DNA from 3 places in the Halotolerantifilum yawarlongkerapense genome. Region 1 is predicted to be linked to each of the others. Evidence: riboswitches for the same ligand, from Rfam matches in the RefSeq annotation. Region 1 holds a riboswitch; each other region holds the start of a gene.
The links. A riboswitch is a leader RNA that binds a small molecule or an ion and turns the genes downstream of it on or off. The one in region 1 is predicted to bind cobalamin.
Positions count from the first base shown of each region.

Region 2: it holds a riboswitch for cobalamin, as region 1 does, so the genes downstream of both, ACULM0_RS02970 (FecCD family ABC transporter permease) here and ACULM0_RS10995 (hypothetical protein) in region 1, are expected to answer to the same signal.
Region 3: it holds a riboswitch for cobalamin, as region 1 does, so the genes downstream of both, ACULM0_RS07905 (ABC transporter substrate-binding protein) here and ACULM0_RS10995 (hypothetical protein) in region 1, are expected to answer to the same signal.

Region 1 is NZ_CP199719.1:2,218,539-2,222,947, forward strand. It holds gene ACULM0_RS10990 (RNA-guided endonuclease TnpB family protein) at 1-369, opposite strand, end outside; cobalamin riboswitch at 1,105-1,302, shown strand; gene ACULM0_RS10995 (hypothetical protein) at 1,450-1,965, shown strand; gene ACULM0_RS11000 (DUF4430 domain-containing protein) at 1,971-2,369, shown strand; gene ACULM0_RS11005 (hypothetical protein) at 2,371-2,877, shown strand; gene ACULM0_RS11010 (MATE family efflux transporter) at 3,006-4,346, shown strand; gene ACULM0_RS11015 (TMEM165/GDT1 family protein) at 4,359-4,409, shown strand, end outside.
Region 2 is NZ_CP199719.1:602,020-606,428, reverse strand. It holds gene ACULM0_RS02980 (DUF4440 domain-containing protein) at 10-726, shown strand; gene ACULM0_RS02975 (macro domain-containing protein) at 1,023-1,559, shown strand; cobalamin riboswitch at 1,641-1,818, shown strand; gene ACULM0_RS02970 (FecCD family ABC transporter permease) at 1,943-2,905, shown strand; gene ACULM0_RS02965 (ABC transporter ATP-binding protein) at 2,902-3,729, shown strand; gene ACULM0_RS02960 (ABC transporter substrate-binding protein) at 3,665-4,409, shown strand, end outside.
Region 3 is NZ_CP199719.1:1,621,297-1,625,705, forward strand. It holds gene ACULM0_RS07895 (heme ABC transporter ATP-binding protein) at 1-352, opposite strand, end outside; gene ACULM0_RS07900 (FecCD family ABC transporter permease) at 357-1,349, opposite strand; gene ACULM0_RS07905 (ABC transporter substrate-binding protein) at 1,349-2,326, opposite strand; cobalamin riboswitch at 2,442-2,622, opposite strand; gene ACULM0_RS07910 (ABC transporter permease) at 2,683-3,423, opposite strand; gene ACULM0_RS07915 (ABC transporter substrate-binding protein) at 3,404-4,375, opposite strand; gene ACULM0_RS07920 (ABC transporter ATP-binding protein) at 4,382-4,409, opposite strand, start outside.

The DNA of each region.
Region 1 (4,409 bases):
GAACTTCGGATATCGGTTTTGACGAGTGAAGAAGCGAACGTACGCATCTTCGACATGTTCACAAGCCGCTTCTAAAGCAAATTTGTCGACCTCTTTCAAGAAACCATAGTCCTCAGAGGACTTCAGTGGCACCATGGTCTCCTTCTTGTATCTACCAACCGAAAGTTTCTTTCCATTCTCCTTATAATAGGTTTTCCTCGCATCGAGATACTTATTGTAGATTAACCTGGCACATCCAATGTTCTTGTTGATGAGAATCACCTGTTCCTCAGTAGGATAAACACGAAGAACAAGGCCATAGTGTTTCAACTGAAGACCCTGCTTAGCCAATACCTCGTTTTTTTCTTTGACCGTCATTCGTTTACCCATGAGTACTCCTTCTCCTTTTGAGACTGGCGTATCTTCGGATTTGATTTTCATCAGTAGATGTGCATAATTCCATCTGTGAGCTGCAGCAAACTGCATTCATTTCATTCTTGGCGAATCTAAAGTATTGTCACTCATCATGTCTTTGGGGTATGAAAACCCAAAGCTGCGACTCGAATGTATATCGTTACCACTTCAAAGTTCTTCTGTCAATGAAATCACCTTTCTATTATTGTAACATATGTTCTGTTCCTTCGACAGGAAATATTGAGCACATTGCGCGAAAAAAACGCCCTAACTCACGACTGAAGTCACGAGTGTGCGGGCGCTAAATTATCAAGAGAGTCAGCAGCTTTAAGCTCTTTGACTCTTTGGTGTAGTAGTTTTGCACCACGAGAACCATATTGAGATTGTGCTTTTCGATAATCAGTACAAGCTTTCTGTAGTTTGTTGTTTTTGTAGCATAGTTGCAAGTCAACACCCCCAAAAACATTTACCTATTAGGTAATGCTTTATAACTCAATTATAATCGATATGCTAGTGTGAGTCAAAATATATTGTGTATCTTGCTGATCTAAAATTTCATCAACCACAGAAAATCGCAAAAGACTCTGTTTCGCAAAACGATCTTGAGCGAGTAAGCTATTAATCTTCAGATTGTGCAGGACAGTAAGAGTTCAAAGGTTCATGGTTAGAATGGGACTTTCTTTACGAGTGACATCACTTTCTGATACAATGAACATGCATAATAGGTAGTGGTTGTGTTTACGAACACATGAAAAGGGAAGCGGGTGCAAGTCCCGCGCGGTCCCGCCGCCGTAAGCGCGAGAAAAATTCCCTCCGATAGCACCACTGGGTAGTCATCTACCCGGGAAGGTCAGGGGAGTTTTGCATGTCTCGCCGAGCCGGAAGACCTGCCCTACCAATCGAACACCGACGCCTTCACGGGGATGGAGGGGTGTTTTTTGGGCTGGCGGACTTCTCAAGATTCCGCCTTAAAGCTTCAGAAAATACGAAACCTCCCCGCTAAAAAGTTGGCGCCGGGAGGCATTTTTTTGCACAAAATAGGAGGAGGAAACCCGGGTGGGTAGAAGAGAAGATGAAATCTGCTATCCCTTTATGGCAGAAGAAGGGATGTTTTGCGACTACGAGATCCTGACGGACGGGCTATCCAGCCAGTTGGGCCTCTGTCATGCCCACGCGGGCGAGGTCAAGGACGGGCGGCTAGGGGAAGACCTCCTCTGGCTGGTGGAGATGGCCCTACACCTGAACGGTTCGGTTCGGGGAAAGCTGGCGGTGGAAGAGGCGGATCTTGATCGTTTGCACGGTATGTACGATTGTTATCGTAGCCTCGTGCCAAAGGCTTTTACCCTGCCGGTGGGAACGGTCCTGTCTTGTGAACTGCACCTAGCCCGGCACCGGGCCAAGGAAGTGGTGCGGATGCTCCACAGGATCGAGGGTGCGCCGGCAATTATAATCCGGTTTTCAGGACTACTGGCCAATCTCCTCTATGCCATGAGTTGTTATGTGGAGAGTCAGGCGGAAGCAGACCTGCCGGTTTTCACTTCGAAGAGTTATCAGATGAGCGGAAAGGAATGAAAGTAATGAATAAAAAGATCATGACCATCGTACTGGTGGTGGCCCTAGCGGCGGCACTGTTACTGGGGTACAACACCTTTCTAGCCCCCAAGGCGGTAGAAGGGGACAAGGCCGTTACGATCACCGTCACCCACGCGGATGAGGGAATCGATGAGACATTTGAGTACCAGACGGACCAGGATTTTCTCCTGGCCCTCATGCAAGACCACCAGGAAGAGCTGGGTGCTACTTTTGAGGAGTTTGATTTCGGCATCATGGTCGCGGGACTCATGGGCTACGAGGCGAACGAGGGCGCCCAGGAGTACTGGCACCTGATCGTCAACGGACAGGACGCGGTGACGGGTCCTGGGGAAGTGCCGCTCACCGATGGCGACGTTTACGACTTCGAACTCAGGACCTGGTAAGATGCGTGCCAGGGAACTGGTGCTGCTGGGCTTATTCAGCGCGGCGCTGACGGCGGGGAAGCTGGCGCTTAGCCTGATTCCCAACGTGGAGATTGTCACGCTTCTTTTCATCTTGTTCACGGTGACGCTAGGGGTGAAGAAGACCCTTCTGATTTCCTTTGTTTTTGTGACCACGGAGATCTTGATCTACGGGTTTTCCACCTGGGTCCTGATCTATTACCTGGTCTGGCCTCTGCTCATCTTTCTCACGGCGGGACCGGGTAGGCTGGTGAAGAGCGAGTACGGCTACGCCATCATAGCGGGGCTGTTCGGTCTTTCATTCGGTCTCTTCTTTGCCCTGGGCGAGTCCCTCTTCTACGGAGTAGCCTACGGTTTCACCTACTGGCTGAGGGGACTACCCCTGGATTTATTGCACGGTGTATCGAATTTCATCCTGACCCTGGTCCTATGGAAACCGCTGAAAAAATTCCTCGCCGATCAGGTGGACCGCTACCTAGCGGTGGAATAATGAGATCACGACGCTCTCGCATCGGGGGCGTCTTTTCTTGTCCGCTAGTAGGAAGGCCCTTCCATTTTCCCCTGTACCGCTTTTCTCCTGACTATGATAAAATCATGGGGTGGAGGAGGAACACACCTATGAAGGAAACCATCAGAGAAATAATCGATCTCACCTGGCCGATCATGGTCGGGATGCTACTGCAGATGTTCCTCGGAACCGTGGATCTAAAATTCGTCTCGCGTCTGGGTACGGAGGCCGCTGCGGCGGTGAGCCTGGGCACCTCTACCATCGGGGTGATTTTTGTTTTCACGGCGCTGATCGCCACGAGCCTCGTGGCCTTGGTGTCCCAGGCCGCGGGGAGAAAGGACCACGGGGGTGTGATCTTGGCGGCCGGCGGCGGCCTGCTTCTTTCCGGTGTGGTGGGTCTTGCCCTCACCCTGGTTCTGCCCCCACTGGCAGGACCGATCGTCAGCCTGCTCTTTAATCCGAACCCGGCCGTTCACCGGCTCACGGTGTCCTACCTGCAGGTGGTCTTTGCCTCGAGTCTTTTCGTCTTTCTATCGGCCGCGGGCAGGAGCATTCTACAGGGGAAGAAGGATACGCTCACCCCGCTTAAAATTTTGATCTTCTCGAATCTCGTGAACATCGTCCTCGATCCCTTTTTTATCTTCACGCTGAACATGGGCATCCGCGGGGCGGCCGTGGCCACGATGATCGGTCATCTGATCGCTGCGGCCCTTTTCCTCAGAGTGCTCTTTCACGAGGTCTTCGGTGGTAAGCATATCTTTATCGACGCGGTTTTTGTAAAAGGCTACAGGCGCTTTCAGTCGCTGATTCACATCGGGGGCTACGCCAGCCTCCAGCAGGTGACCCGACCGATCACGGGCCTTCTGATGTTCCGGATCGTCTATGCCGTGGGCGGTAACAGCGGCACGGCTGCCTTCGGCATCGGAGGCCAGCTTTTCGGCTATACCTTTGTCTTTCTCACGGGTCTGAGCCTGGCGGTATCGATTCTGGTGGGCCATGCCATCGGATCGCTCAGGATCCAGCGCATCGAGTATCTGATCAACGTCAGCATGCTCCTTGCGATCACCAATGTGGTGGTCTTCGGATTTTTCTATCTGCTCATTCCCGAACAGCTCCTCGGCTGGTTTTTGCAAGATCCCCAGGTGATCACCAAGGGGGTGAGCTACCTCAAGATCGTCTACGGAGGGCTTCTCTTCGTACCGATTCCCATGGTGCTCGGAGGGGTCTTCAACGGGGCGGGGGCCACGGTCTATCCCATGCTGGCCTCACTGGTGGCCAACCTCTTTTTTAAAGTTCCCGTGGCCTATCTCTTGGCCACTGTGTTAAAATGGGGACTGGACGGCGTTTGGGCGGCCATCGGACTCTCGGTGATCGTGGAAGCGGCCGTGATCTGGTATTTTTTCAAACACTGGCGGGCTACATCGCCGGTGGGATCAACAGAGGAAAGCTAAGGGGGACAAGCGGTGTTTATTCAAGACTACCTGCGGGCGGTGGTGCTGATCTTTATGGCCGAG
Region 2 (4,409 bases), 1.5 Mb from region 1:
GGAGAACGGATGATGACAGGACATGTGGCAATCAACTTAAAGACGGAGGATCTGGAGAAGTCCTTGGCATTCTACCAAGCCTTGGGTTTTCGCACGATCGATGGTGGGCATAGAAATGGTGGTTTTCCAGATCGAGAGGGAAAAAAGTGGCGGGTGCTTCAATCCGATGGTGTGGTCATAGGCCTTTTCGAAGGGATGCTGGAGTCGAATCATCTCTCTTTTTACAGCGACCGATTAGATGAAATTCGAACGCTGTTCGATAATCAGTCGATCGATTATGAAGAGGCGATGGGCAGCCTGGCCCTTGTGGATCCCGATGGTCTGCCGCTGCTCTTCGAGCCTGTCCATGTGAACCCAGAGGAGGAGCTGATGGAAGCGGACCGCGCCTTTTGCGATGCGGTGCAGGAAGGTGGCGGCAGTGCATTCGCGGAAGGCTTCGATGAGCATGGGATCATGGTCTCTGGCCGTGAAAACCGACTGATCGGACGAGAGCTGATCCGAGCTGCGATGAGGCGTTTTTTCGATAAGCCGGGATTTCAACTGATTTGGGAGCCGCTGGAGGCACAGGTTTCCGTTGACGGGACCCTCGGTCACACCAGTGGGACCTATGAACGTAGCTACGAGATCCCTTCAGGGGAAAAGATCATCGAGAAGGGGAGCTACTCCACTACTTGGAAGAGAGATGAGACGGGTGACTGGCGCGTACTTTTCGATATTGGAAACTGAAGAGATATTTTGTGAGAGAAACCATTTGAAGGGTATCATGGAAAAGAGCCCGATCATCAGTACACCACCAGGAGGTCTTCAAGCCCTCTTCTCGACGCACCATCCAACCTTCGGCTGATCTCAGAGGATAAAAGCGACCAGGGGAACGACTATTTGCAGGGGAATCATTTTTCTAACCCGCACGAAAGAGCCATGAAGCAACTCCCGCAAGGATGGTACAGCAATCTGTACTGCTCCGAGCGTGTTCGATAGATGGTGCTAAGCACACAAATAGGAAAACCTAAGGAGGGCTAATCATGTTAGAGCGTACGATCGGAGGGATCACGGTTAAACTGGTGGTGGGCGATATAGCCGACCAACCAGATGTGATGGCGGTGGTCAATGCCGCAAATGCCGCGCTGAAACCCGGTGGAGGTGTGGCCGGGGCCATCCATGAAGCCGCTGGTCCGGAACTAGAGGAAGCCTGTCGGCCCTATGCGCCGATTGAACCCGGTGAAGCGGTCATCACCATGGCCTATAAATTGCCCAATGAGTATGTGATCCACTGCCTGGGGCCTGTATACGGTCGGGATGAACCGTCTGATGAACTGCTGGCCACCTGTTACCGCGCGGCGCTCAAGCTTTGCGATACCCACGATGTCCAGTCCGTGGCCTTTCCAGCGATTTCCACGGGGATCTTCGGTTACCCGATCCGAGAGGCAGCAGAGGTGGCGCTTAAGGCTGTACTCGATGGACTGCCATATCTCGAGATGTTGCGCGAGATCCGGTTCGTCCTCTTCCATGAAAAAGATCTTGAAATTTTCGAGAACACCTTCGATCGCTTAGAGGCCTGAATCCGGGCTCTTCAGGATCCGATCCACGCTCATTTGGCGAAAGGACTTGTGGAGAATGTTTCCCTCTGCTATACTGTTTGTGAAGTTCATAGCAAACTTGGTGTCGAAAGACTTAATAGGGAATCGGGTACAAAGCCCGAGCTGTCCCAGCAACCGTATGACTGACGAAGGGAAACGAACCACTGCTCGAGCATTCGAGTGGGAAGGGTCCTAGAGGATGACGTCGAGCCGGTAGACCTGCCAGATTTGCAGCAAAGATTTTCTCCTGGGCCATGAGAAAGATCGACGTTGTGAAAAAGGCAATCGCTTTTTGAATCAACCACGTCCATCTCCCAGATGGGCGTTTTTTCATGCTACAGGAGCATCAACGAGGAGGAAAACCTTTGAAACAAAGGAAAATTCTTGCGTTGGTGGTCCTGGTTTTTTTGTTATTGATCATGATCATCATCGCACTCTACAGTGGTCACGCGCATGCCCAGAGCTTTCAAGATCCCATCGAACGGGTGATTCTTGTCAAGATCAGGTTGCCCCGGATTCTGCTGGCCATCGCGGTCGGTATCGCACTCTCATTGAGCGGACATACGATGCAGATCCTATTGAACAATCCGCTGGCCAGTGGGTCGACACTCGGGATGTCATCAGGTGCAGCCTTTGGTGCCTCCGTGGCTATCTATCTGAATATGCGGTATGGTCTGCACATTTCGCATCAGATCACGGCGGTACTCAGCGCACTGCTTACACTCCTCGTGGTGCTCCGGGTGGCCTCCCATCGCGGTGCCTTTCATGCGACCAACGTGGTACTCGCCGGGGTCATCGTGAGCACGATTCTATCCTCTGGTATCACTTTTATCAAGTACCTGGCCGACGAGCAGGTGGCGGGAATTATTGCCTTCCTCATGGGATCCCTAGGTGGCGCTTCGCTCGCGAGTGCTCTTGTCTTCCTGACGGTGGTACTCCTGGCTACGGGTGGATTCTACCGATGGCGGAAAGAACTGGATGTCATGATGATGGGGAGAGAAGAGGCATTGATCGTTGGGCTCGAATACGATCGCTATTACAAGGTACTGGTGATCGCGACTTCCGTGCTCATAGCACTTTCCGTGTCGCTTAGCGGAATCATCGGCTTCGTGGGTCTCATCACACCCCACATCGGGCGCATGCTGGTTGGGAGTTCGAACCGTAGATGCCTACCGATCATAGTCCTTTTGGGCGCACTCTTCTTGTTATCGGCAGACACGGTGGTCCGGGCCTACCTCCCCCACGCCGTGCCCGTGGGGATTCTCACCACGTTGATCGGAGGACCCTTCTTTTTGTACCTCTATCAAGGGAGGCGTTCGATCACATGAAATCGATACTTGAAATCAATGGCCTAGGCATCTCCTTTGGCCAACAGGAAATTCTAAAAGATGTGAACTTTTCACTGGCACGTGGTGGACTCCACGGGCTTCTGGGCAGTAACGGGTGCGGCAAAACCTCGATCCTCAATGCCATCGTACGGTTGATACCCCACGAAGGCACCATCCGGATCGACGGACGCCGTACGGACACTTTCTCCCGGAAGCTACTGGCGCGCCACGTTGCCTACATGAGGCAACAGCAGCATCATCAGTTCGATCTTTCCGTGGCAGAGGTCGTGGCCCTGGGACAGTTCGCCCACGGCGGGATTGACCCGCGGAAGATCGAGTCGGTGCTTTATGAGAGCGACTTGTTGGAGCTAAAAGATCGCCCGATGACGGAACTTAGCGGTGGCCAAAAACAACGTGTCTTCTATGCCAAGACACTGGCCCAAGAAAGCGAACTGATTCTGATCGACGAAGGGCTCTCAAACGCCGATATCTACTACCAACTCAAATTTCTACAGGCCCTGAAACAGAAAACACGCGAGGAAGGGAAAACCATCCTCATGGTACTCCATGATCTCCAGCTGGCCCATCAGTTTTGCGATGACCTGACCGTTTTACACGAGGGTAGCCTGCATCAATCTGGTCCGGCAGACGAGGTCATGACCGACGCTATGATCCGACGTGTTTTTAGAGTAAGGGCGAGCGTACAAGCCCGTGGCATTCGATACGAACAACATATTGAAAAAAGAAAGAAGGAATCCTATGAAAATCAAAAACATATCAGTGCTTATGCTCCTGCTGCTCCTCTTGACCTTGGTGGGATGTGATACAGCAGACTCTCTATCGCAAGTGGTTGAAGAACCCAAGCCAGATTCCAGTGAATCGGTCTCTCTAGGAGAGGAACAAATTCAGGAGGAGGCTTTCGAACCCTTTACCTTCGTGGATGATCTAGGCGTGACCCATACCTTTGACGAGCCGGCAGAGCGTGTGATCAGCACCTACTCCGCCATGACTGAAATTTTATTCGCCATCGATGCACAGGATCAGCTGATCGGTGTGGGTACCAGCGAAGCCTATCCTGCTGAGGCCCTTGAGAAGCCGAGCTTCAGTTACAAAGATGACCCGGAGGTTTTCATCGCGGCTAAGCCCGATGTTGTTCTCGTGAGAAGCGCCATGGCCAAGCGATTTGTCGACACTTTCGAGCCCTTGGAGGACTTTGGTATCCGCGTGGTAGCCCTTGACTTTCACGGGGATGACTTCGATGACTATGTCCTGCGGCTCGCCAGGATCGTGGACCAGACAGACGAAGCCGAGCAGGCTTTAAAGATCTATGCGGAGAGACTACAGGAACTGAAGGACCGTGCTGCCGCGATTCCAGAAAATGAACGGCTAGGGGTCTTCTTCGAATCAAGGGAGAAAGACTATAGAACCGCAGCGCGCGGGTCCATGGCCTACCAGACCCTGGAGATCATCGGTGTTGAGAATGTGGCCGAGGTGGATCTCGAGG
Region 3 (4,409 bases), 600 kb from region 1:
CCTCCTCGGGACCCGACCGGACGAAGCGACCGAGATAGGGGGTCCGACCCATGAGGACGATCTCACTGCAGGTGAAGTCGTGCTGCGTATCCGCCTGCTGGGGGACCGAGGCGATGCGCTGGGCCAGTTCCTTTTGGCGGAGTTTCGCGAGGTCGTCGCCGCCGATGCGCACCCGACCGGAGGAAGGGGTCAGATGACGGAGCAAATTCTTCAGGAGCGTCGTCTTCCCCGACCCGTTGGGGCCCACGATCGCGTAGAAGCCCCCCTCTTCAAAATCCAGGGAGAGGGTCTTCAAGATCGGCTCCTCTCGATAACCGAAGGTCAGTCGATCGACATGAATGGCAATGGACATGAACTCACCTCTTTCTCAATAGCAGGAAGATAAAGTAGGGGGCGCCGAAGAGCGCCGTGATGGCACCGACCGGTATCTCGGCCGGCGGGATGATGGAACGGGCGATGGTGTCCGTGAGGATCAAAAACAAGGCGCCGCCCAGGGCCGAGGCCGGGAGCAGGTAGCGGTGGTCCGATCCGATCAGAATCCTGAGGGTGTGCGGGACGATGAGTCCCACGAAACCGATGATCCCGCTCATGGATACCGCTCCGGCCACCATGAGGGAAGTGATTCCCAGCAGGATGCGGCGGACCGTCTCCACCTCGATCCCCAGGCTCTTGGCCTCGTTGTCCCCCGTGAGCATCACGTTGAGGTCGCGGGAGAACAGACAGGTGGCTCCTGTACCGACGAGGATAAGCGGGGTGAGTAGCGTCACCTTCCGCCAGTTCGCCGCGGATACGCTACCCATGGTCCACAGGTACACCTTCTCGATGGCCTCGCGGTTGAGGATCATCATCAGGGAGATCATGGCCGACAGAAAGAAACTGATGGCGATTCCCGCAAGAAGTAGTGTCCCTACACTCCGGCGCTTGTCCACCCCGGCGATCTGGTAGACGATAAAAATCGTCAGCAGTGCCCCTGTGAAAGCGAAGAAGGTGATCGTGGAGAGCCCGGCCACCGTGCGCTCGCCAAAAGTGATGATGGCCAAGGTGGCCCCCAGCGCGGCCCCAGAGGAGACCCCCAGGACGTAGGGTTCGGCCATGGGATTCTTAAACAGCCCCTGGTAGGTGGTCCCGCTGATGGCCAGCCCCATCCCCACGAGTCCGGCGAGCAGGACCCTGGGCAGACGAATCGACCAGAGGATCTTCACATGCATGGGCTCGGTGCTCGAACCGGTGAACAGAATACCTAGGGCGTCGATGAAGCTGATACGGGCGGCCCCGAAGGTCGTGGCCAGGACCACGAAAAAGAGGAGGGCCAGGGCCAACCCGATGACGGCCCTGGTCCCCCGGGCCACTATTCGAAGGCCCCGGGGTGGATCAGGCGGGCCATGGACTCGAGTCCCTCGGCGAGACGGGGGCCTTGGCGATCGAGCGTGTTGTTATCGATAGGGAGTACGCGGTTGTTTTCTACGGCGGAGAGCTCTTTATAACCTTCGGTTTGAGAGAAGGTCTCGACGACATCACCAAAGGCCGAGATGAAAACGACCTCGGGATCCTTTTCCATGAGGGTCTCCAGAGAGTACTTCCAGCCCGTGGCATCGGCTGCCACGTTTTCTCCACCGGCCATAGCGATCATATCGGAGATAAAGGTGTCCCCTGTGGCCGTGTAGTCACCGTACTCACCGAAGCCCACCACGTAGTAGACGGGTGGTTTCTCCAGCCCGGAGACGCGCTCTGTCACTTCGGCGACGGTTGCCTGCATACCCGCGATCAATTCGTCGGCCTTATCGCTCGCGTCGAGCACAGTCCCCACCTTCTCGATGGTCTCGTAGGCGCCCTCGAAAGAACTCGGTCCGTAGAGGACGACCACGGTGAAACCCAGGTCCTCCAGATTGTGTAGCACCTCTTCTTTGAAATGAGTGGAGGCGATGATCAGATCGGGGTCGAGGGCCGTGATGGTCTCGAGGCTGGGGTCGGACAAGAGGCCGACAGAGTCGATCTCGGAGACTTCCGCCGGGTAGTCACAGTAGTCCGTGCGGCCCACCAGAAGGTCCGCCCGGTCCAGGGCAAAAATCGTCTCGGTGATGCTCGGGGCCACGCTGACCACGCGCTCCGGCTTCTCCTCGATGGTCACGGCGCGACCGTTGGAATCGGTGATCACCATGGGATAGCGAGATCCGGAGGTCTCCTCTGCCCCCTCATCTTCTATCGATTCTTGCGCTGCAGGAGCCTCGGGCTCAACGGTATCGGCCGGTGTGGCCTCGGTGGTGCATCCGGCGAGCAGGCCCGCCAGAACCAGTGTCATCATGAACAACCAGATCAGTTTACGCATGTCAATCTCTCCTTCGTTTTCTAAAAGTTTTCGTCACATGAAAAAAAGACCCCACAAAGTCGGAGTCTTAGATTAACAAGCAAAGATTACTTGTGCACGGTTTTTCCCTCCGAAATCGTGTCGATCTAGGGGAGCTGGTCTCCTGGCTCGCGCGTCATCCTAATCCCGGCCTTCCCAAAGCGATGGCTTCAGTGGTCTCTCGGGGGTCGTCTGCGCTTACAGTAGCGGGGGCTGCACCGGCATTGCACCGGTTTCCCAATGAAGTCCTCTCGGACACTCACCCTAGCGTATGATGCTTTTTATTGTGTGGCCTCGGGCCCATTATACGTTACATCCCGGGGAAAAGGCAAGCCCTTTCACACCCGGCGGTAGAGTAGCAGATCGAAGCCCCTCTCCATCAGGCCGGCGACGAGCACCGCCACGAGCGCCCAAGCGAAGACACCCGCTGTATTCAGGTAAATCTTCTCGAGGTGCATGGCCGCACCGATTCCCGATCGAGGCTGGCTGAGGACCTCGGCGGCGATAATCACCTTGAGTCCAAGGCCCGCACCGGTACGGATCGCAGCGCGAATGGCACCGCCGATGGCCGGTAAATAAAGAGCCCGCCACCGTTTTTTCCGGTCCAGCCCGAAGGACCGGACCATCTCGATCAGACGGATATCGATACCGTCGAAACCGGCGAGCAGCGTTTCGTAGAGCGTGGGAAAGAGAATCAAGAAGCCCACAAAGAGCGGGGCACGTGAGGACTGCAACCAGATCAGGGCCAACAGGATCACCGCAATGGTGGGAACGCTCCTTATGGTGAGGAGCAGTGGTCTTAAGAAGAGTCGAACCCCCCGCCTTGCATAGGCAGCGGCTGCGCCGGTCAAGGCCAGACCAAAGGAAAGAACCAGGGCGATCAGGCTCCTAAGGAGCGTGGCCCCCACGTGTCCATAGAGCTTGGGACTGGGGATCATCTGCCCGAGGACCACCAGCGTTTCCACCGGAGAGGGGAGCAAAATCGGCTGACCCACCAAAGTAGCGGCAAGCTGCCAGAGGAGGATAAACCCTAGCGAAGCGAGAAAGAGCGGCAGTCGATCACTGGAAAAGGCCTTCATCGGGTAGACTCCCCCCGATACTGGCGGGATTGAAATCGTAGAGCACTTGGTAGTAAGCCATCAGGGCTTCTTGGACCTCAGTGGCCTCTCGATGCTCGAGGTTGTTTCGCGGCATACTGGCGGCCACCAGCGGACCCTGCATGCCGGTCTCGAGCGCTTCCATCAGCGCACCCGTCTCCTCGGGATTTTCGTTCGCATAGGTCACACTCTCCGCCAGGGTCGCCTGCATGCCCTCGAGGATCTCGGGGTAATTGTCCGCGATCTCATCCTTAACGAGCAAACCCGCCTGGGGATAGGACGTCTCGAGGCCAGTGACCTCGCGCCAGGCTTCCTGAAGGTCCATGGCAATCTGGGTGTCGGGGGCCTTTCCCATCACCGCGGTGAGCATGGGCTCTGGCATCATGGAGTAGTTCACCTGTCCAGAGATGAAGAGTGGTGCCAGCTCTGTGGCACCGGTCACGTAATTGAGGGTCACGTCGGTTTCGGGATCGAGCCCCTTTTGTGAAAGAATATAGCGGAATAAAATATCCGGCGACAGGTTCTGACCGATCATGTTGATCGTCTGACCCTTTAATACATTCACATCTTCAATCGGTTCGGGTCCGGCGATGTACAGGTTGCCCCAAACATCCACGGAAGCCAGGCGGTACGGTAGGCCGTCGTTGTACAGCTTGGCCGCCAGATTCGTGGGGGCCACGGCGAAGTCCGCCTCGCCGTTGACAAGCTTGGCCACCAGGAGATCTGTGGACATCACGATCTCATAGGTGATCGTGGCACCCTCGACGAACTGGGTCTCTTCGGCGATGGCCTTGGCCAGTGCAAGCACAGGCGTCCCATTGGGCACGACCACGTGGAAGGTCTTGCCTTCGTAATCAGGTGTCTGCTGACAACCGGCCAGGAGGCTGGTGGCAAGCACGAAAACCATCAGGAGGATAAGTACATTCTTTTTCACGGGACATCAACCTTTCTTGATCCGTTCGGTGACG